DNA from 4 places in the Thalassospira sp. CA1 genome. Region 3 is predicted to be linked to each of the others. Evidence: riboswitches for the same ligand, from Rfam matches in the RefSeq annotation. Region 3 holds a riboswitch; each other region holds the start of a gene.
What was found. A riboswitch is a leader RNA that binds a small molecule or an ion and turns the genes downstream of it on or off. The one in region 3 is predicted to bind cobalamin.
Positions count from the first base shown of each region.

Region 1: another riboswitch for cobalamin. It lies ahead of AC5Q5A_RS05435 (DUF4198 domain-containing protein); the one in region 3 lies ahead of AC5Q5A_RS02625 (methylmalonyl-CoA mutase family protein).
Region 2: another riboswitch for cobalamin. It lies ahead of cobU (bifunctional adenosylcobinamide kinase/adenosylcobinamide-phosphate guanylyltransferase); the one in region 3 lies ahead of AC5Q5A_RS02625 (methylmalonyl-CoA mutase family protein).
Region 4: another riboswitch for cobalamin. It lies ahead of AC5Q5A_RS07875 (ABC transporter substrate-binding protein); the one in region 3 lies ahead of AC5Q5A_RS02625 (methylmalonyl-CoA mutase family protein).

Region 1 covers NZ_JBZCIA010000002.1:291,197-296,711, reverse strand. Annotated here, with positions in the region: gene cbiQ (cobalt ECF transporter T component CbiQ) at 1-301, opposite strand, end outside; gene AC5Q5A_RS05445 (NikL family nickel/cobalt ECF transporter subunit) at 298-894, opposite strand; gene cbiM (cobalt transporter CbiM) at 887-1,564, opposite strand; gene AC5Q5A_RS05435 (DUF4198 domain-containing protein) at 1,581-2,378, opposite strand; cobalamin riboswitch at 2,549-2,745, opposite strand; gene AC5Q5A_RS05430 (DUF924 family protein) at 2,896-3,438, shown strand; gene AC5Q5A_RS05425 (glycosyl transferase family protein) at 3,498-4,562, opposite strand; gene yaaA (peroxide stress protein YaaA) at 4,587-5,363, opposite strand.
Region 2 covers NZ_JBZCIA010000001.1:29,761-35,275, reverse strand. Annotated here, with positions in the region: gene AC5Q5A_RS00160 (histidine phosphatase family protein) at 24-635, shown strand; gene AC5Q5A_RS00155 (hypothetical protein) at 656-1,294, opposite strand; cobalamin riboswitch at 1,846-2,036, shown strand; gene cobU (bifunctional adenosylcobinamide kinase/adenosylcobinamide-phosphate guanylyltransferase) at 2,095-2,634, shown strand; gene cobW (cobalamin biosynthesis protein CobW) at 2,669-3,709, shown strand; gene cobN (cobaltochelatase subunit CobN) at 3,809-5,515, shown strand, end outside.
Region 3 covers NZ_JBZCIA010000001.1:568,713-574,227, forward strand. Annotated here, with positions in the region: gene scpA (methylmalonyl-CoA mutase) at 1-722, opposite strand, end outside; gene AC5Q5A_RS02625 (methylmalonyl-CoA mutase family protein) at 725-2,773, opposite strand; cobalamin riboswitch at 2,911-3,089, opposite strand; gene AC5Q5A_RS02630 (response regulator) at 3,376-3,798, shown strand; gene phhA (phenylalanine 4-monooxygenase) at 3,857-4,756, opposite strand; gene AC5Q5A_RS02640 (Lrp/AsnC family transcriptional regulator) at 4,897-5,376, shown strand; gene AC5Q5A_RS02645 (SDR family NAD(P)-dependent oxidoreductase) at 5,446-5,515, opposite strand, start outside.
Region 4 covers NZ_JBZCIA010000003.1:226,163-231,677, forward strand. Annotated here, with positions in the region: gene purD (phosphoribosylamine--glycine ligase) at 1-761, shown strand, start outside; gene AC5Q5A_RS07865 (ABC transporter ATP-binding protein) at 801-1,601, opposite strand; gene AC5Q5A_RS07870 (FecCD family ABC transporter permease) at 1,598-2,674, opposite strand; gene AC5Q5A_RS07875 (ABC transporter substrate-binding protein) at 2,715-3,740, opposite strand; cobalamin riboswitch at 3,967-4,169, opposite strand; gene AC5Q5A_RS07880 (OpgD/OpgG family glucan biosynthesis protein) at 4,342-5,515, shown strand, end outside.

The DNA.
Region 1 (5,515 bases), on a different contig from region 3:
ACATCGGTGTTCCGGGGGTCGTAAACGGCAACATTACCAGCATGACGATAATGAACCCGTCCATCGCCGCCATACGTTTCAGGGTTACACGCAGCGGCAGGTCCGTCAGGTTCATTGTAATGGCGGCCAATATCAGGGCACCCAGTGCAAACTCGATCTGATGCAGGGCCACCACGACGATTGCAAAAATACAGGCCGCGACCACCCTTACCCTTGGGTCAAACGTTCCAACGAATGACGGTGAATGTCCGCCACGCGCCTGAACGCTCAGGGGTTGGTCATGTCCGAAAAGGTGGCTCATGCGTTGGGTGCTTTTGCTCTTAGCCGTCGCGCAGCGATGTAATAAATGGTCCCGAAGGCACCGAATATATAGCCAATGCCGCCCAGAATCGATTGAAGATCATTCTTTTCCTTGTAGGCGGTGAGTTCGCGCCTGAGCGGACGCAATTCGTCACGAACGATGGTCGCAATGATTTCTTCCTGTGCGCGGGTAATTGCAGGACCAGCGTTTGACCCTGCCCCCGATGCTGTCGGCGCCTTTGACGATGCTGTTTGTACAGCCCCATCAACATCCGTCAGGTCCGCAATGGCAAAGGTTGCCTCTGCAACGTGCCCTGCCCCGAGATCGGCACGAAAACGCAGATCAACCTGCTGGCTTGGTGTGTAGACAAAGAAACCATCACCGTCGGTGGTAACTTCATCAATCTTGTTGCCATCAAGATCAAAGATCTCAACAAGCGTGTTTTCGGCCATGACACCGTTGGAGAAACCGATTTCACCTTCGATGTTCGAACCACTTGGAAACAGGGATGCGATAACCTTGTGCGCCTGTGCAGGTGCTGCGCCAACCACAAGCATGCCAAGCGCAAAGACCAGCATGAGTGATCTAGCCATTGGAAACCTCGCCCGCCTGCTTTGCACGTAAGGATGCTGCCGGCTGCATCTCAAAGCCCGACATCTGATCGGCGGCCTGCAACAAGGCCGGTTTGACCTTGGCGATCAGATACACTGATGCCGCTGAAACCAGTCCTTCGACCACCATGATCGGAATGTGGGCAAAGAAGACCAGCTTGGCCGCCGGGACAAACGCATCACCGCTGAGCGCAAGCGAAATCGCGACAAATACCGTTGTCAGCCCGATGGAAGATGCACCGGCACATCCGCCAAGGACGGCGGCTGTGACCGGGTTGCTGCGCGATACCATTCCCCGGAACAAAAGCCCCGCCAGCACAGCTGGAAAGGCGATATTGACCGTATTGACGCCAAGAACCGTCAGGCCGCCAAAGCCAAAGAAAACCGCCTGAAGCAAGAGACCGACAAAAAGTGCCGGAAACGCGGTCCAGCCAAGCACCAGCCCGGCAAGACCGCTCATGATCAGATGCACACTGGATGGTCCCACCGGCACATGAATAAGCGACGCAACAAAGAATGTTGCCGACAAAACCCCGGTTGCGGGAATTTTATCGATTGGCAGTTTCCGCAGACCAAGGCCAAGCCCGGCAACTGCAAGAATACCCCCACCAATCAAGACTTCCGGTGCCAGCGCACCATCAACAATATGCATCTGTTTTGTCCCTCGCCTATTTCACATCATAGGCGCGAACCCACAGGACTGCATCCTGTGAAAGTTCCTTGCCCTGAAATTCTTTATCAGGGCCGCTGCCAAGTGCTGCAAATCCCCAAAAACCTGCCTTGGGGACACCAAAAGTGAAATACCCGTTTTGATCGGAGATGGCCACAACCGCACCACCGGGCATTGGCGATGCCGTTGGCCCTTTGGGTGTGTTACTGGCCATATCGGGTTCTGCGGCCATGTATTCGATTTCGACTTCAACACCGGCCACAGGTTGGCCTTCCCCTAACACTCGGCCGGTAAAGGTCGAACCGGCAATGATGTTGGTTGGTCGATTAAACGGCAGGATTTCGGTTTTTAGACCTTGCGGTTCCATCCAGTCGGTCGGAATTTCATTGCGGTTCACATAGGACTTCGTGATCTGCTGGATGAAGATATCTTCGCTTTCTTCATAATACGGCGCGGGGACCACCACCATGACGTAATCACCGCTGCGGCGCAGAGTCAAAGTTGCGTCAAAGGCCGCTGCCGAGTTGGCAATTCCGGTGAAAGTAATCGGCGAAAGCGTTGATTTCAGATCAAGTTTCTCACCGCGGTTAACCGCATAAAATTCAAGCGGCTCGGCCATATCCATGACATGACCGTTTTCAAACGGGTGCCAGAAAATCAGCTTAACCGGCTGATCCCCGGCCTTGGTCACGTTCACGTCCGGCGTATAGGCCAATTGAAAATGCGCATGCGCCGGCATGGCCGCCGACAGCACGCAGGCGCTTGCAATTGCAAGCCTGCCAAGGGTCTTAAACATATAATCGTCTCTTTCTCAAACGATGCACGCAGGCCAAAGGCCCAACGCACAGGGTCAGGATAAAGAACGATAGGATGGCTGGAAGCAAGATTGCGGATCTTCAAAAGACCGTTTGTACCCCTGCAACCTGACGCTCACCCCGGCGTCCAACAGTTTCATACCGGGCAATCGGCACCCGGCAGTCAAAGGCAGGTCTCCTGGCTCACGGTTTAAACAGCAATGCGCCTTCCCGGTTTGCACCAGTGGCATAAGCAATGCTCTGAACGCTTACAGTTGCGGGGGCAGCCGTGGCTTTGTCATGCATGACGCACCACGTTCCCTTTTAAGTTGGTCCAATCGGATCAACACCAAAGACAATGTCATAATCCACGCAGGACGGATTGCTGTCAACTCCTTGCCCCATGGTCCATGACAATCTTTTTGCGGATGGCTTGACGCGCCTTAAACCGGGCGCGAAGATCACCCGCAATTTTGCCGACGGGCCGCAAAAGCCTGCAATCAGATGGGTGGAAACATTATGAAACCTGAAACGGTTCTTGTTTTCTGGTTCAAGGAACTCGAAGAAAAACAGTGGTTTATCAAGGATGAAGCCCTGGATCGCCATATCGCGGAACGCTTTGCCGATTTTCATGCCGCCGCCACGGCCGGGGAGCTTTTTAACTGGCGCAAAACCGCCCACGGACGGCTTGCCGAGATCATCGTTCTTGATCAGTTTTCCCGCAATATGTACCGCGATCAGCCACAGTCCTTTGCATCGGATCCAATGGCATTGGTGCTGGCGCAGGAAGCTGTTTCCTTGAGGCTGGATCGCAAACTGGTCACCCCGCAGGAACAAGCATTCCTGTATATGCCCTACATGCACTCAGAATCAGAAATCATTCATGAAGTGGCGGTTGACCTGTTTTCACAGCCCGGCCTTGAGCACAATTACGAGTTCGAGCTGAAACACAAAAAGATCATTGACCGGTTTGGCCGCTATCCACATCGGAACGAAATACTGGGCCGCGCATCGACGCCAGAGGAAGTGGCGTTTCTCAAAGAGCCCGGATCATCGTTCTGAGCATTAAAAAAGGGACGGTTTCCCGTCCCTTTTATTCGATCGCACTTAGGCGCAGAACATCAGCCAACATCACGGTCGCGATTATCCCACCAGCCTTGAACAAGGCTTTCTGCCTCATCCATGTAATCCGCCTTGCCAGCAAGGAAGGCTGCCATGGCGGCACTCCCCTTGATCTTGGCTTCGGCGGGAATATCTTCCACCTCGCCACGCCAGACTGCCAGGAAGTGCTTTAGCGACACAGGGCTTTGATCTTCGCCATCCTTTTCGGTTTTTGACAGCAATGCGGGCCAGCGAACATCATTGAGCTCACCATTATCAAGCATGCGCAGATCGACATGCTTATAGGGTGTTCTTTCGGCTTCGCCGCCACCGCCCTTGATCACACCGATGCGTGGAAGTTCCAAAAGCTTGCCGGTTTCACGATGGACATCAAGAAACGCCGGATGAAACACACCAAGGAAGGCTGCACGCGCATGCAACGGATTAAGCAAACGCAGTAACGTATTGACCGGACTGCGCAACCCAAGAAGCGGACGCAATCCAATCAGCTCCTGCAGCTTGGGATGCATGTGACGCAGCGGCAGATATGCAAAACCCTTCGATGCGATATCAGAACGCGCTTCTTCTGCAGACATGGCAATCGGAAGCTTAAGCGCCTTGATGGCAACTTCTGTGCTGATCCCGTTGACCAGATGCGAGTTATAGCCATGCATCAGCACCGGAACATTATTCTGCGACAGCAAAAGCGCCGACAGCACAAACCAGGGCAGACCACGGGTCCGACCGGCCGCATAGGATGGCCAATCCAGCGCAGGACGCATAAGCGCGTCATCTTTGCTGTCTTCATCCGGTTCAAGGCGCGCGGCCTTGCGCACAGCTTCGATCATGCCGGCCAGTTCTTCGGGCGTCTCAGCACGGTAGCGCAGCATCAAAAGGAATGCGCCAAGCTGGATCGGTTCGACCTCGTCGCGCAGGATCATCGAGAACGCATCAAATGCCTCCTCGCGTGTCAGACTGCGCGAACGACCCGGCCCACGGAAGAACGTGCGCAGATAGCCAGAAAACGGATGCGCCTCTGGTAAGACATTCTCATCCTCGAGCTGTTCAAGATGCTCGTCGGTCATATGGTTTCACCGGAATAGTTGGTGTTACTGATCGTGAATACGCGTGAAGACCCACTCTGTCTCGGTCGAGAGGTCATCCTGATAGCGATAGCCATCAACATTAAACTTCTTGAGCTCTTGCGGGTCTTCGAGCCGATTGTCAATCATATAGCGTGCCATCATGCCACGCGCACGCTTTGCCGAGAAGCCGACAACCTTGGCCGTACCGCCCTTCACTTCCTTAAACACAGGCGTAATTACCGGGCCATCAAGGACCTTGGTCTTGATCGATTTGAAATACTCGTTCGAGGCGAGATTGATCAGGCTTCGATCCTTGTGACCTTTTGTAATCGCGTTGATTTCTTTTGAAAGCTTATCATCCCAGAACGCGTAAAGGTCCTTGCCCCGCGGGTTGGAAAGGCGCGTTCCCATTTCAAGACGATATGGCTGCATCAAATCGCGCGGCTTCAGAAGGCCATAAAGGCCCGAGAGCATCCGAAAATGATCTTCTGCCCAGTCGATGTCTTCGGCCTTCATGGTATCGGCATCAAGGCCGACATAGGTATCACCGCGGAATGCAAAGATCGCCGGTTTGGCGTTGGTGCTATTAAACGGACGCGAAAAATGCTGAAAACGCTGATAGTTCAGATCGGCAAGGTTTTCGCTGATGCCCATGAGCTTCATCAGATCGCTGCGGCTTTTTTTGCGCGCGACATCAACAAGTTGTTCGGTGTCGTCCAGAAATGCGGGTTGAGAAACAGACATTTCCGGGACGTCTGTTTCGAAATCCAGCTTTTTGGCCGGGGACACAACAGCAAGCATCAATCTGCCTCTTCTCTTTCATCTCGGTTCGATTTGTCGTAACAAGCCACAAGGCATGGGCAATGTCTAGGGTCCAACCCTATGTACAGGAGTATACGGCTGTACATGGATTTGGACCCTTAGCGTTATCCATAAACTTCTAATCTTGCAGA
Region 2 (5,515 bases), 540 kb from region 3:
GCACAGCAACAAGAAGGAATGCCGTGAGCAGTTTGAAAATAACCCGCTGGTGGCTGGTGCGTCACGCCCCCGTCCAAAATCCGAAACGCTTGGTCTATGGCCAAAGTGACATGCCTGCCGACCTTTCCGATGAAAAGGCACTGGCTGCCCTTGCCGGGCAACTGCCGGGTGATGCCGTCTGGGTGACCAGCCATCTGTCACGTACGCATGATACGGCCCGTAGTCTGCAGGCCTTCATGGATAAAGACGTAGTGCCGCAGGCTGAAAGCGGCTTTGCCGAACAGCATTTTGGTGATTGGGAATTGCAGAACTGGAATGATTTGCCCAAGGGGGAAACAACACGGTTCTGGACCGACTTTGCCCGCCAACACCCCCCAAAGGGTGAAAGCTTTGCCGATGTGGTTGCCCGTGTTGGTCCGGTTTTGGGTCGGTTGAGTGCGGATTGGGCGGGCAAGGATATTGTCGCCGTCGTTCATGGCGGAACGGTGCGCGCCATAATGGCCAATGCACTGGGTTTGTCCCTTGAAACCGCATTGGCATTTCATATCGACACGTTGGGGCTGACCACGCTTGAATATATCGACGGTGTCGACGAACCGGGCTGGCGCGTGACCGCTGTCAATCAGCGCTTCTAAGGAGCTTAAGGGGTGTTCCGTCAGGCAGAGGCCAGCTCGATATCGGATGCCATGTCATCAAGGGCATGTTCTGCCAGATAGCGGTCAACCATATCCGGGTTCAGATCATGCTTTTCGCAGATGTCGAAAACATCGCGCAGATAGGCCTGATAATAGGGTACCGGACGGCTGCGCGATTTGCTGCGCAATTTGGCAACATTCGGGAAATCACCGGCAAAGGATGCGTTTTCAATTACCTGGATGATGGTGTCATCAATGATGGCAGCCGGCATTCCGCAATAAGTCTTGCCGCAGGCAGACAACATCTTGCTGGCAGTCGGAACAGAAATGCCGGGCTGGGAAAGCAGCTCGTTCAACTCGTCCTGTCCGAAATCCGAGATCGACATCAGGGTCACCAAGGTCGGCATATCGCGCACAAGCAGCGACAGCGCATTGACGCGAATGCCGCGTTCATGGGACCAGATGATGGTTGCGATTACACCCTTTGAGGCATCCTCGGCAAAGATGTCACGCACATGGCGGCGTGCCAGAGTGATCTCGCCATCGGTTGCGTGCTGTTCAAGAAAATCCTGAAATGACCGATCAGAACTGTTCAGACGGTCCAGCAATCCCAGCCACATGTCCTTACGAGACGATGTGGTCCAGGTTGGCGCGTTCATTTGTCGGATTTTGGATAGGTGAGAACGTATTGCCATTGGTCTTGAAAAATCCAGATTACCCCAAGAGTTTCGGTGCAGTATTTCCTGCAGCCAGCCGGGTGATGTGTCTATATCCCGGGTTTTCGCCAGATTGCGGATTGTTCCGTCTTTAGGGTCAGGACCTATTAATTTGGTTTGAATGGTTAAACAGATTTGTGCGGATACGCGGAGTAAAACTGCAAGAAGATATTTATCTTTCAAGGTTTTACGACAAAGTAGCCCGTGCAAATCCGATTAATCCGAAGGACAGACGTTATATTTGCAAACTCCAGCGTCAAATCCCTTGTGCGGGATACTAACCCGCCCGGCGGTCTTTTCCTTGGATTTCGCAAATATAACGTCTGCCATTCAAACCAAATTAATAGGTCCTGACCCTAGTTCCAGCGCAACGGCTTGATGTTGGCTGAAATGGTATGACCTCTCAAGCAGACAATTCTTACAAATACTGACCTTCCGATTAGGGTGGGGTGGTAACGAAGGGTTAAGTGCCGAGAATGACCTTTGGCATTTTTGGCAAACCTGCTAGGTTCGGCGCATCGTTCGGTGATGGGAAATCGGTGCAAGGCCGATGCTGCCCCCGCAACTGTATCGGGTTGGGAGATCCGGGTCGGTGCCAACGCGCCAGACCAGCCACCGGGAAACCGGGAAGGCGGATCGCTTTCATGCCCGCAGCCAGGAAACCTGCCGAAGGTGTCACTATTCGAAGGAAGGTGACGACGCAATCGGGCCTCGGTGGGAGGCCATGGCGAGGAAGAAACGGGATGACCCAGACTTTACCCCCTGACGGCCCATTTGGCGGGACGCATCTAATCCTTGGCGGGGCGCGATCCGGCAAAAGCCGGTTTGCTGAAAACATCATCAATCAGGCGGGTGGTGGCACATATATCGCAACCGGGCGTGCCTGGGATGACGAAATGGCCAACCGAATTGATCTTCACAAACAATCACGCGGTGATCTTTGGCAGACATTGGAAGAGCCGCTCGAACTTTGTTCGGCGCTGCAGACCTGTAATGTCACAGGCGGCAAGCCGGTTCTGGTTGATTGTCTGACCTTGTGGCTGACCAATCTGATGCTTGAAGATCGCGACATTGATGCCGAGATCGGGGCTCTTTGTGACCTGCTGCCAACACTTGTTGTGCCGGTGCTTTTTGTCTCAAACGAGGTTGGCTTTGGCATCGTGCCTGAAAATGCGATGGCGCGTGCCTTTCGCGATCACGCCGGACGCCTGCATCAACGCATTGCTGAGATTGCAGACAAGGTCACCCTTGTGGTGGCCGGCATTCCGATGCAGGTTAAATAGTAACATAAAGAATTGAATTTTAAGGATTTCATAAATGGCACAATTAGGCAAAATCCCGGCAACCGTCATTACCGGCTTTCTGGGCGCTGGCAAGACAACCATGATCCGCAACATGCTGGAAAACGCCAATGGTAAACGCATTGCGCTGATCATCAATGAATTTGGCGATCTGGGTGTTGATCGCGGTATCATCAATGGCTGTGGCATTGAAGGCTGCGAAGAGGATGATGTTGTTGAACTGGCAAATGGTTGTATCTGCTGCACCGTGGCCGATGACTTCCTGCCAACCATCCAGGGCCTGATTGATCGTGACACGCCACCAGATCATATCGTTATCGAAACATCTGGCCTTGCCCTGCCAAAACCGTTGGTAAAGGCGTTTAACTGGCCCGAAGTCCGGTCGCGTGTGACCGTTGATGGTGTTGTGGCGGTTCTTGATGGCGCTGCCCTGCGTGATGGGCTGTTTGCCCATGACCATCATGCGGTGCAGGCGCAACGCGAAGCAGACGAAAATCTTGATCATGAAAGCCCGCTTGAAGAACTGTTTGAAGAACAGCTCCACTGTGCGGATATGGTGGTTCTGAACAAGACGGACCTTTTGACCGATGCTGAACGCAGCAAGGTCGAAGCCGATATCCGCGCAGAGCTGAAAAAGCCGTCGGTCAAGATTATCGCGACCGAACATTCTCGGGTTGAAAATACCATCCTGCTTGGTCTGGGGGCTGCCGCCGAGGATGACCTTGATAGTCGTCCAAGCCATCATGACGATGGTCACGAACATGACCATGATGATTTCGACAGCTTTGTTGTCTCGCTTGATGCGATTAGTGATCCGGCCAACCTTGAAAAGCGCCTGATTGATGTCGTGCGTCAATTTGACGTGCTGCGCATCAAGGGTTTCCTGGACGTGCCGGGCAAACCGATGCGCCATGTGGTTCAGGGTGTTGGTGAACGTTTTCAGCGCTATTTCGACCGTCCGTGGGCGGATGGTGAAACCCGTCGGTCCGAACTGGTGGTGATTGGCCTGCATGGTCTGGATCGCGTTGCGATCGAGGCCGCCATCAAGGCCGCCTGATCCAATTTAACCTGATAAAGCTCACCTGAAACCGGATGCTAAAAATCATCCGGTTTCAAACTTTTTGAAGACCAAACGCACAAGGATACGGATCGCGCGATGCATCTATTGGCAGCCCAGCCCGGAATGGTGACAGATGGCAGTGAGGCCGTTGACCTTGGACAGCAACCAGGCGATGTGGTGATCCTGTCTGCGGCCGAGTCTGAGCTCGCTTGCCTTGCCGGGGCGCAAGCGCGGCTGGTAGATGCATTTGGCGATGAAACCCCGTCACTGCGTCTGGCAAGTTTGCTGCAGCTTGGCCACAACATGTCGGTCGATCTTTATATCGACGATGTACTTTCCGACGCCAAATTCATCATCGTGCGCATTCTGGGCGGGCGCGGTTATTGGGATTATGGCATCGAAAAGTTGGTTGCGCTTGCGCGTGCCAAGGACATTCCATTGGTCCTGTTGCCAGGTGATGATCAACCCGATGCGGAGCTTTTGACGCTTTCGACCGTCAAGGGGCGCGAATATCAGAATATCTGGCGTTACCTGATCGAAGGCGGACCGCAAAATTCCGAGAATTTACTTCGCCTTATATACGAAAAGTTAAATTCAAGCGTTAACTGGAGCTGGTCACCGGCGGCCCCGCTGGTCAAGGCCGGGGGCTATTGGCCCGGCAAGGCGCAGGCAAGCCTTGATGAAATCCGGGTTAACTGGATTGAGAATCAACCGGTTACGCCGATCATCTTCTATCGGTCTCTGGTTCAGGCGGCCAACCTCGACGTTATTGACGCGCTGGTTGAGGAACTTTGTGCCAATGGTCTGAATCCATTGCCGATTTTTGTTGCCAGCCTTAAGGATCCGTTGGCTGCAGCGTTGGTCGATGACTGGTTGGGAGAAACCAGTGCGGATTTGATCCTGAATACCACCGGCTTTGCGATATCTGTTCCGGGTTCAGAACGAAAAAATGGTCCGTTTGACGCGGTGGATGTCCCGGTATTTCAGGTGGTGCTGTCTGGTGGTGGCGAAGAAGCCTGGCGTGAGGGTGTGAATGGTCTGGCCGCGCGCGATATTGCGATGAATGTGGCGCTTCCCGAGGTTGATGGCCGTATCCTTTCACGCGCGGTATCGTTCAAGGGATCGGCTGGCAAGGATGACCTGACCCAGATTGATCTGGTGAAATACATCCCGGTGCGTGATCGCGTGGCCTTTACGGCCAAACTTGCCGCCAATTGGGTGCGGTTGCGCAGAACTGACACCAGCGCGCGCAAGGTGGCGATGGTCATGGCAAACTATCCCAACAAGGATGCGCGTCTTGGCAACGGCGTCGGGCTTGATACGCCAGCCGGCATGATCGAAACACTCCGCGCCATGCAGGGCGAAGGATACAGGGTGAATGATCTGCCGAAAGATGGCGACGCCCTGATTGCTGCGATCAAGGCCGGGCCGACCAACGATTTCAAATCGCTTGCCAACCGCGAAATTCGCGTGACCTTGTCTCGCACGGACTACCGAAAGGCGTTTGATGGCCTGCCGAAAACCATCCGGGGTCAGGTGTTTGAGGCCTGGGGCGATCCGACAAATGATCCGTTTTATCTGGCCGATCAGGATGCCTTTGCGCTTTCGATCTTACCGCTTGGCAATGTGGTGGTCGGGTTGCAGCCTGCGCGCGGCTATAACATTGATCCGCTTGAAAGCTATCACTCGCCCGATTTGGTGCCGCCGCACAACTATTTCGCCTTTTATATCTGGCTGCGCCATGTGTTTGGCGTCGACGCCATCATTCATTTTGGCAAGCATGGCAATATGGAATGGCTGCCG
Region 3 (5,515 bases):
GCACCGGCTTCCTGCATGTGATAGCCGGAAATCGAGATCGAGTTGAATTTCGGCATGTTTTGCGAGGTAAAGGCAAAGATGTCCGAAATGATCCGCATCGAGGGCTTTGGCGGATAGATATAGGTGTTGCGCACCATGAACTCTTTCAGAATGTCGTTCTGAATGGTGCCCGAAAGCTGTTCGTGCGCAACGCCCTGTTCTTCGGCGGCCGCAATATAAAGCGCCATCACCGGCAGAACCGCACCATTCATGGTCATGGAAACCGACATCTCATCAAGCGGGATGCCATCAAAAAGGGTGCGCATGTCATAGATGCTGTCAATCGCCACACCGGCCATGCCAACGTCGCCTGCGACGCGCGGATGATCACTGTCATAGCCACGGTGGGTTGCCAGATCGAAGGCAATCGAAAGCCCCTTTTGCCCGGCGGCAAGGTTACGGCGATAAAACGCGTTGGATTCCTCGGCGGTCGAGAAACCGGCATATTGGCGGATCGTCCAGGGGCGCTGCACATACATGGTCGGATAGGGGCCACGCAAAAATGGCGGCATGCCCGGCATGGTATTGAGGTGATCAATCCCGTCCAGATCCTTGGGGCCATAGGATGATTTGACATCAATGCCTTCTGGCGTGGTCCAGGGCGTGCTTTCAAACGGGTCCTTTGCACCTGCGGATGCGCCATCAAACAGCGGAAGGTCGGAGAAATCAGGAATGCGGGTCATGGTTATTTCTCCCCCTGTTTGCCAAGAAGGTGATCAAGTGCGGCACCGCAAATGGCAAGGACATCGGCCCCGACAAAGACAAACTCGTTAATGCCGGCTGCTTCGTAAGCAGGCCTCGCATCGCCCGGCTGGCCAGCAAGATAAACCATGCTGGCCCCTTTGGATTTCAGTGCCTTGGCAACGTCGGCAGCCATGTCGGCATATTGCGGGTCTGATCCGCAAATGATGGCGATTTTCGCCCCGCTTTCGCCAAAGGCGGTTGCAACATCATCCGCAGTGGCAAAGCCGTTATTGGTGATCGCCTCGATCCCGCCGGCTTCAAAGAAGTTACGCGCAAAACTCGCACGTGCCGTGTGCTGGGCGACCTTGCCAAGATTGGCCAGGAACACCTGCGGGAAGGATCCGGTCTTTGCCTTGTGCGCATCTGAACGTTTGCGAAGTGCCTCGTAACGTTCGGCAAGTCGATGGGCAGGCAGGGCACCGATACGGGCCGCGGCACTGGTGCCATAAAGATCGGTAAACATGTGCCCGATGGTAGCACCGGCGCGGGCGGCCTCAATCATGGCATTAAGGCTGTTGCCGACCGTGCCATCAAACTTGGTCTGGCGGTCCTTGGCATCTGCAACGATCGCCTCAAGGTCCGGCTTTTCACAGGTTACTTTGGCTTCTGTGATGTTGGGGAATTCCGACACACCGGTCAGCGGATCGCGACGGGTCGACAGGCGTTTTTCGCGCGCATTCCAGACGGTCTCGATCTCGGTCTTCAGGCTGCCATTGGCAAGGGCACTTAGAATACCACCCGATTTCTCAAGCGACTGGAACTTGGACCAGGCGGCCTTCGCCAGTTCCTTGGTCAGGTTTTCAATAAACCACGAACCACCCGCCGGATCGATGACCCGGTGCACGTTGCTTTCTTCCTGCAAGATCAGCTGGGTGTTGCGCGCAATGCGTCGCGCAAAGCCATCGGGCACGCCAATCAGATGATCATAAGGCAGGCAGGTGACGCTATCCGCACCACCCAGACCGGCGGCAAAGCTTGTCACCGTGGTGCGCAGCATATTGACCCACGGATCAACCTTGGTCAGGGCCATTTCGGCTGAAACCGCATTGATCGTAATCGTCGCATCCTCGGCACCGGATGCCGAAAGAACGCGGCTCCACATCATGCGAAGCGCACGCAGCTTGGCGATCCCGGCAAAGAAGTCCGTGCCGATGGCAACGTTAAACACCATCGCACCCGCGGCCTGATCAACTGCCATTCCGGCATCGGTCAGGGCGCGCAAATAAGTCACCCCGCTTGCCAGCAAACAGGCCAGTTCCTGACCATCGGTGGCACCGGCATTGTAATAAGGTGCGCCATTCACTGAAATCGCGGTCGCCAGCGGGAAAAGGTCAATCAGCTCAACAGCAACGCTTGCCGCATGATCAACCGCGTCCTGTGCGCCGCAGGGCAGGGTGCCGGTGGATGCCAGCGTGCCAATCGGATCAATATTAAAGGCCGGTGCGGCTTCGTCGGCACCATCGGTATTTGCGATATGGGCTGCCAGAAGTGCTGCCGCCGGAACACCTGCCGCCCCGGCATCCAGCCCGACGGTGGCGAGGTTGGTGTACACATCCTCAAGCGCGGCATCAAGATCGGCCAGACAATGAATGGCAATCCCGTCAACGCCCACCTCGGCAGAACTGATTTCGCGCCCGGCACGGGCGGCGGCATCAAGTTTTAGCGTGATTGAGGTCGCACCATTTTCAAGGTCCTCAAGGATCGCGGCATTGGTGGCCTTGGGATCGGGATGGGTATGAAGCTGGCGGATATCCCAGCCGGTGACGGTTTCGCGCGGCTCGACCGTGGCATTAAGAACTTCGTGAATCAGCCGGGTCGCGTCATCCTGATCATCATTTGTATAGATCGGCTGAACGGAAAACCCGTCAAGCGTATTGGTGACAAGCTTCTTTTCGAACGGTGCCCCTTTAAGGGCCTCTTCGGCAAGCTTGCGCCAACTTGCATAATCAGCAGATGGAAATTCGGATGCGAGCTTTAGCGGGTCGGACATGGTTTCTCCCGGCTTGGTGTGTCCCGTCCTTGATGCGACTCCATATGGGGCCTCCATATGGCGTTGGGGAACGGAACTCTGCCAAATTCTATTCTACTACGGATTCCCAGTACCCGGTACACCCCGCCCGGCCCATTTCATGCCAAGAAAACACCATCGGTATTCTGACTCGCGAGAAAGCCTGCAAAAAGGCCGTTACGCTTACAGTTGCGGGGGCAGTTCCGGGCTTGGCCAAAGTGCGCTAAGGCACGGCCGCACCGGATTCCCGATCCTATTTTCCGGTCACATTCGCGACATGGCGGTTTATAGCACCTGTCCATAATTCCGTAAATAGGCATGGAAATACCTATTTAGACGGATATCGACCCCGACAAATCAGGTTTCCGTAACGTTATGTTGGCGGAAACATTGGGATTTTGCCCGTGTGTTTATCGTTTGGGCGTCACATGGTTCCGATCATTGCGGCCTTATACTTTCGCGGCACGGGTGCGAGATCGGGGTGAAGCCGGAACATTGCGTGGCAAAAATTTGGCGGGTTTAACCAATTTGACATTTTCGTCTGTCAGTTTGGACTTGTCCCAAAACTCGGAGTATCGCCATCCATGAACGCGCTCAGCGCCATGCCGTCGCAATTTTGTCCTGATGGACTGGTTGCGTTCGCCGACGACAGTCCCAGCGCCAAGGCAGCCCTTGAAACAGTGTTGCGTCGGGCAGGATATGACGTGGCCGGTTTTGATTGTGCCGATGATCTGATTGATCAGCTGGACGGGCTTTATCCCCGTGCCATCATCCTTGATATTGAAATGCCGGGTATGAGCGGCTTTGAAGCGTTCTGCGAAATTCGCCGCCGCTATCCAAACAGCCAAAACGTGCCGGTTTTCTTCTTCTCGGCCCATTATGATGCCGACACCCGCGCACAAGCCGATGCGCTTGGGGCGGCCGATTTCATCAGCAAGGACGCCAGCCCGAAAGTGGTGCTTGAGCAACTCAATCGGGTGCTGGGTCATTCCATCAGTGCCTGCTAGCAGTGCTGGCAGACCGGCTCTGCCTTGATCAATCCTGAACGGATCGCCACGCCCTGCCTTATGCAGGGCGTTGTTGTCTGTGGGGCCTGTGCGTCTCCTCCCCCAGGGAAATGATGCTGTCTGTAGCCCCATGCACATGATAAAGCCGGTCTGTCGGCAAGGTGGTCGCCGGATCAATCGCAGGCTTCTTGGCGAGCCGATCATAGATCGGGGCCAGCGGCACATTCATCGCGTCAAACAGCTGATCGTAACTTTCCAGAACGAAATAGGTTTTCTGGAAATCATCAATCGCATAATCCGTGCCCATGACACGTTCAAGCTCGAACGCCACCCGGTTTGGCGTGGGATCGGTAACCGAATAGATGGTTTCGGTTTGCGATGACAACATGCCCGCACCATAGGCGCGCAAGCCATGTGGGGTCATGATCAGGCCAAACTCGACCATATACCAATACATCCGCGCCAGCTGTTTCAGGCCGCCCATCGCAATGGCCTCTGGGCCCTTGGCGCCATAGGCCGCCAGATAGTCGGCAAAGGTCGGGTCATACAGCATCGGCACATGACCAAAAAAGTCATGGAAGATGTCGGGTTCGACCAGATAATCCATTTCCTCGGGCTTGCGCAGCCAGACCGTGACCGGGAACCGCCGATTGGCAAGATGGTCAAAAAACACATCATCTGGCACCAGCCCCGGAACCGCGACAAGATGCCAGCCGGTCGCCGCATGAAGCTTCTCGCTGACCCGGCCGAAATGCGGAATCTGATCCGCCGCATCAAGTTTCGTCAGATTGCGAATGTAGTCCTCGGCGGCATAACCGGGCAAAATGCGCGACTGGCGGTCATAAAGTTTGCGCCATAGTTCGTGCTCGGCCTCGGTATATGTGCTCCAGTCCTGATCGATGGTGTAGTCGTCATTGATGTGGCTGTAGTCACCACGCAGATCGTTTCCCTGATTCATGGCCGTCCTCTTTCGGGTTCTATTGCCGATTTACAAGGATCATTTTACATCAACTCTAATGTCATTTTCTGGCCAATAAGGCGTTAAAATCGGTTATGATGTGCATATTGTGACCTTTTGGGTTTGATTTGGGGTTTAAAATGACCGACGTGACGCTAAGCGCGACTGATATCCGGATCCTGCAGGCCCTGCAAAAGGACGCCGCCATCAGCAATGTCCAACTGGCCGAAATGGTCGGCATGTCTCCATCGCCGTGTTTGCGCCGGGTCAAACAGCTTGAGGCATCCGGGGTGATCAAACGTCAGGTTGCCCTTCTGGATCGCAAGAAACTTGGCTTTGGGGTGCTGGCAACCATTCAGGTCCGCTTGCAAAGCCATACCGAACAGGGGGCGGAAGATTTCGCCCGCGCGATGAACGATCTTCCGGAAATTCTGTCCTGCTGGGCGATGACGGGGCGGCAGGATTTTCTGCTGGTGTCTGTGGCGCGCGATATCGAAAGCTTTGGCGATTTTGTCACCCATCAGTTGCTTTCAATGCCCAATGTGCGCGATGTGCAATCCAGTCTGGTTTTGAAGGAATACAAGAACCTGACGGCCATACCGTTGCCAAAAGGCGGCTAAAGGTATCGGAAAGATGTATGCTGGGCCGGGTGCAAATGCACCCGGCCCAGTCTTTGGTGGCAGTCACAATCAGGTGCCGAGACCTCCCGCGATATTGATGGTCTCGCCAGTGATGTACCCGGCATGCGGACCAGCAAAA
Region 4 (5,515 bases), on a different contig from region 3:
TTGGCGATGCTGGTGCGGAAATCGTGATCGAGGAATTCCTCAAAGGTGAGGAAGCCTCATTTTTTGCTGTTTGTGATGGCGAAAACGTCATTCCGCTGGTCGCAGCCCAGGATCACAAGGCCGTTGGCGAAGGCGATACCGGCCCGAATACGGGCGGCATGGGGGCCTATTCCCCGGCCCCGGTCTTTACCGATGCGGTCGAAGCCAAGGTCATGGATCAGATCATTATCCCGACCGTCAAGGGCATGGCCAACGAAGGCCACCCGTTCAAGGGCGTTTTGTTTGCTGGCTTGATGATTGACGATGCGGGCAACCCGAAGCTGATCGAATACAACATTCGGTTTGGCGACCCGGAATGTCAGGTGCTGATGACGCGTTTGAAATCAGACGTGCTTGATATCCTTGAGGGTGCTGCCACCGGCACGCTCGATAAAGTCAAACCCGAATGGCACGATGAAACCGCCATGGTCGTTGTCATGGCCGCCAAGGGGTATCCGGGGTCTTATGAAAAAGGGACCGAGATCAAAAACGTTCCAGCGGCGGACGCCATGGATAAGGTCAAGGTCCTGCATGCCGGTACCAAGATGGATGGCGACAAACTGGTTGCGACCGGTGGCCGCGTTCTTGGTGTGACCGCGCGCGGTGCGACGGTGACCGAAACCCAGAAACGCGCCTATGAGGCGGTTGATGCAATTGATTGGGATGGTGGTTTCTGCCGCCGCGATATCGGCTGGCGTGCGGTTGCCCGCGAACAGGGCTAAGCACCAAGAAGTCCCAGATGCTGAAAGCAAAGGACCGGGTTACGCAACCCGGTCTTTTTTTATGGCCAAAGATTTCTGGTTCCCGGCGTGATAGCGGATGTGACAGCGGCCCTGATCATCAATTTCGATATCGGCGGCAACCCCAAAAACATCGCGCAGGTTTTGCGATGTCAAAATCTGTTCGGGCGTGCCAAGCGCGATCAGCTTGCCACCATCCATCATCGCAATCCGGTCACAAAACATCGCCGCATGGTTTAGATCATGGAGGGCGGCCACCACGGTGACCGGCAGTGCGCGCACCAGTTCCAGCAGGCCCAGTTGATGATGGATATCAAGATGGTTGGTCGGCTCATCAAGCAACAGGAAGTCCGGCTGCTGGGCCAAGGCACGGGCGATGTGAACGCGCTGCTTTTCACCGCCCGAAAGCGTATGCCACATCCGATCCGCGAACGGTCCCATTTCAACACTGGCAAGGGCTTCGCACACGATGGCGTCGTCGTGCCCTGACCATGGTGACAGCAAACTAAGGTACGGCGTTCGACCAAGCGCGACGGCATCGCGCACGGTAATGCGGTCGATGGTGTCGGCCTGTTGTTCGACAAAGCCGATATGACGGGCAAGGTTGCGCCGACCGATTTTCTTCATCGGTTGGTCCCCCAGCAATGCCTGCCCGGTCGACGGGGCACGAATGCCACCAAGCACCGACATCATACTGGTTTTGCCAGATCCGTTTGGCCCGATGACTCCCAAAAACTCGCCACGTGTCACCCGAAGCGACACGTCGCTGATGATCTTTTTGAATCCGGCATTCCAGCCGACATTGCGTAATTCAAGGCTCATCGCAACACCCGCCCATGACACAGGATGATCGCAAAGGCCGGTGCACCGATCAGGGCCGTGATCACCCCGATGGGCAGGACCTGACCATCAAGAATGATGCGCGATACAATATCAGCCGCGACAAGGAACACCGCCCCGATCAGGGCGGAGGCCGGTAACAGAAAGCCATGCCGTGTCCCGACAAAGAACCGCGCGGCATGGGGAATGACCAGCCCGACAAAGCCGATGGATCCGACAATACTGACCATCACCGCGGTCATCGAGGCAGCAATGGCAATCAACACCACATAAACCCGGCGCACAGGCACACCAAGGGACGCTGCCGATTCCACGCCAAAGGTAAAGGCATCCAGCGCCCGCGAATACCAAAGGCAAACCAACAAGCCGATAACGGCAACCGGCAGGGCAAGATAGACATCGGGCCAACGCACGCCACTTAGATTTCCAAGCAACCAGAACATCACCCCGCGTGCCTCGTCCGCCGTGGCGGCCTTGGTCACGATGAAGGACGTCAACGCGTTAAACAGTTGCGATCCGGCAACCCCGGCCAGAATGATCGCACCTGCCCCGCGTCCGGCCGGAATGGCCAAAAGCGCAACAAACCCGAACGCCACCAGCGCGCCGACAAAGGCGCCAAGCGACAGGGAAACCATGCCCGCGCCAAACCCCAGAATGGCGACACTGACCGCACCGGTCGATGCCCCGGCCGATATGCCCAGCAAGTAAGGATCCGCGAGACTATTGCGCAAAAGCGCCTGCAACACTGCGCCCGATAGCGCAAGGGACGCCCCGCAGGCCGCCGCCACCATGGCGCGCGATATTCGGTAATTCCAGATGATCCCGGCATCAATCGGATCAACGTCATAGCCCGCCTGCCAAAGATGATTGGCAATGGTCTGAAACACGGTGCCAAGGGGAATGTGCGTTTCCCCCTTGGCTGCCGCCATCGCGATGACGCCAACAAGCAAAACCAGGGCGCCAAGACTGACACCGGCCCGCACAAGATATGCCCGCCCCGCCAGCGATTGCCGAGGTGGCTGAACCGGCTGCTGCACTGGCGTTGTTTCAAACATTGAATTCTCCGGGCATATCAGGTGCCTTTGGCAGTGCAGGTCAGTTCGAAGCGCTCAGTCGTTCGACGGCTTCGGCAAGTGTTTCAATACCATTGATCAGGCGGATGGTCGGATCCATCGACTGGGCGTCCATCACCACGATATTGCCATTGCGCACCGCCTTCATCTGACTTACGACCGGATCGGTTTTCAGGAAATCCACCTTGACTTGCCAGTCATCAGCCGGAAAACGCCGACGGCCCATCTTGCCAATCACGATGATATCAGGGTCGGCGCGCGCAATGGTTTCCCAGCCAACGGTCGGCCATTCTTCATTGCTGTCGATGATGTTGCGAACACCAAGTTTACCGGCGATATAGCCCGCCGCACCGTTTTTGCCGGCCACATAGGGATCACTGTTGATTTCCGGGCTGGAAAACCAGAAGACGGCGGAAACATTGTCATGGCCGCTTGCCGTCACACGTTCCAATGAGTTCGCCTGACGTTCCTTCAGGCTGGCAATCAGCGCCTCGCCGCGATCTTCGACATCAAAAATCTGCGCCAGATCGGAAATCTCGCGATAAATCAGATCCATGGTGAAGCCTTCATGGCGAACGCCGTCACCGCCACCGGCATTGTCCTTGCCCACACAATCAGCAGGTGCGGTGTAGACCGGAATGGACAATTCGTTGAACTGCTCGGTGGTGCCGACGGTGCCCTTGGGCCCGACATGCCACTGATACTGGGTGGCAACCAGTTGCGGCTTTTGCGCGACAACGGTTTCGAACCCCGGATCATTGTCGGCCAGACGCGGCACAGATGCATTCACATCCTTGAATTCATCCATCACCGGACCGAACCAGACCCCCGTACCCTTGACCTTGTCGGCCAGGCCCAACGAATAAAGAATTTCGGTCGTGCTTTGGCCCAGCGACACCACGCGATCGGGGGCCGCATCAAATTGCAACACAGTGCCGCAATTCTCGATACTGAGCGGATATTCGGTTGCGGACGCAAATGAAACAGATGAAATAAGACCAGCGGCAAACACCCCGACCGCCAGTACACGTTTATCGTGATTGATCACTTTTAGTTCCCTCTTGCTGATGGGCTGATCCGGGACCGTTTTGGATGATCCAGTTTCAACACATCGTCAAATGTTATGTTATAACATAACATCACTTTTGCTACTGTCAATGGACTGGCAAAAGTGTCAGGAGATGGCGGAAGATGCCGGCCTTAAAGCTTAGAAAACCTGGGCTAAACTGTTGGGCCAAGACACGTACCGACATTCTCCGGGGCACCCCGCCCGGTCCGTCGTCTTCGTGTCGGCAGGTCTCCTGGCTTACGGGTCAACACATTTTCCCTGGCCTTCCCAGGTTGATCCCAGTGGCATTGGTCAGAAAAATGCTCGCCGCCTACAGTTGCGGGGGCAGCTTCGGTTAATGAGCCAATATTCGGCCCATCTCGAATTCCCTTTATCCGATATTCGGATACCGACACGTCACGGTTAGATTAAACCAAAAACACGGTCAAGGAAATTGGCAGACCACCAGCGGCATTAACGCCAAGGCTCCATGCATAAAACGCAATTGATACGACCTTGAATTTGCCATGTTTCATCCCGATTACCTCCACACTGCCGGGTATGCTTTCCCGACACCTCAAACCACAGGAATGTGATGAACATGACGACTTCTGTTGAACGCAGACGCTTTTTGAAATCCATCGCGGCAGCCGGTCTTATCCTGCCGGGAATGTCGATCTATCAGCATGCTTTGGCAGATGTCGACGGCCTTGATCTGGGTTCGGCACAGCCGTTTGATTTTGCCGATCTGATTGCACGCGCCAAATCCATGGCCGCATCGGCCTACGAGCCGCCCGTTGCGCCAAACCCGGAAATTGTCGGCAAGATTGATTACGACACCCATGGCAAGCTGCATTACAAACGCGACCATTCGCCGTTTTCCGACGGATCGGGCACCTATCCGCTGACCTTTTTCCATCTGGGTATGTATTTCGCCAAACCGGTGCATATGTATCTTCTGGAAAACGGACAGGCACGCGAAGTGATCTATAAGCCCGATTACTTTGACATGCCCGAAGACAGCATTGCCCGCCAGCTGCCCGCCAATAGCGGCTTTGCCGGTTTCCGCCTGCATGAAAATCAGGCGCGCGATGACTGGAAAACCCAGGACTGGGCGGCGTTTCTTGGCGCATCGTACTTCCGCGCCATTGGCGATGAAGGCCAGTATGGCTTGTCGGCACGTGGCATTGCGGTCAATACGGCGACCTCGGTTCCCGAAGAATTCCCCGATTTCCGTCAATTCTTTATCGAACCGGCCAAAAACCCCGAAGATCCGGTGACGGTCTATGCCCTGCTGGATGGCCCCAGCATCACGGGTGCTTATAAATTCCTGCTTTATCGCGGCGAAGGCGTCACGATGGATGTCGAAAAACATCTGTTTTTGCGCCGTGACATCGAACGGCTTGGCATCGCACCGCTAACCAGCATGTTCTGGTATTCCGAACAGAACAAATCGTTCCGCTTTGACTGGCGCCCCGAAGTGCATGACAGCGATGGGCTGGAGCTTTGGACCGGTGGCGGCGAACGCATCTGGCGACAGCTGAACAACCCTGAAACCATCCGCGCATCGGCCTTTGGTGACAACAACCCGCGTGGTTTCGGTCTGATGCAGCGCGATCGCGATGTGAAAAACTATCTGGATGGTGTGCGTTATCACCGCCGCCCCAGCCTGTGGGTCGAACCGCAGGGCCAGTGGAATGACGGCGCGGTTCAGTTGATCGAAATCCCGACCGACGATGAAATCCACGATAACATTGCCGCCTTCTGGGTCCCGA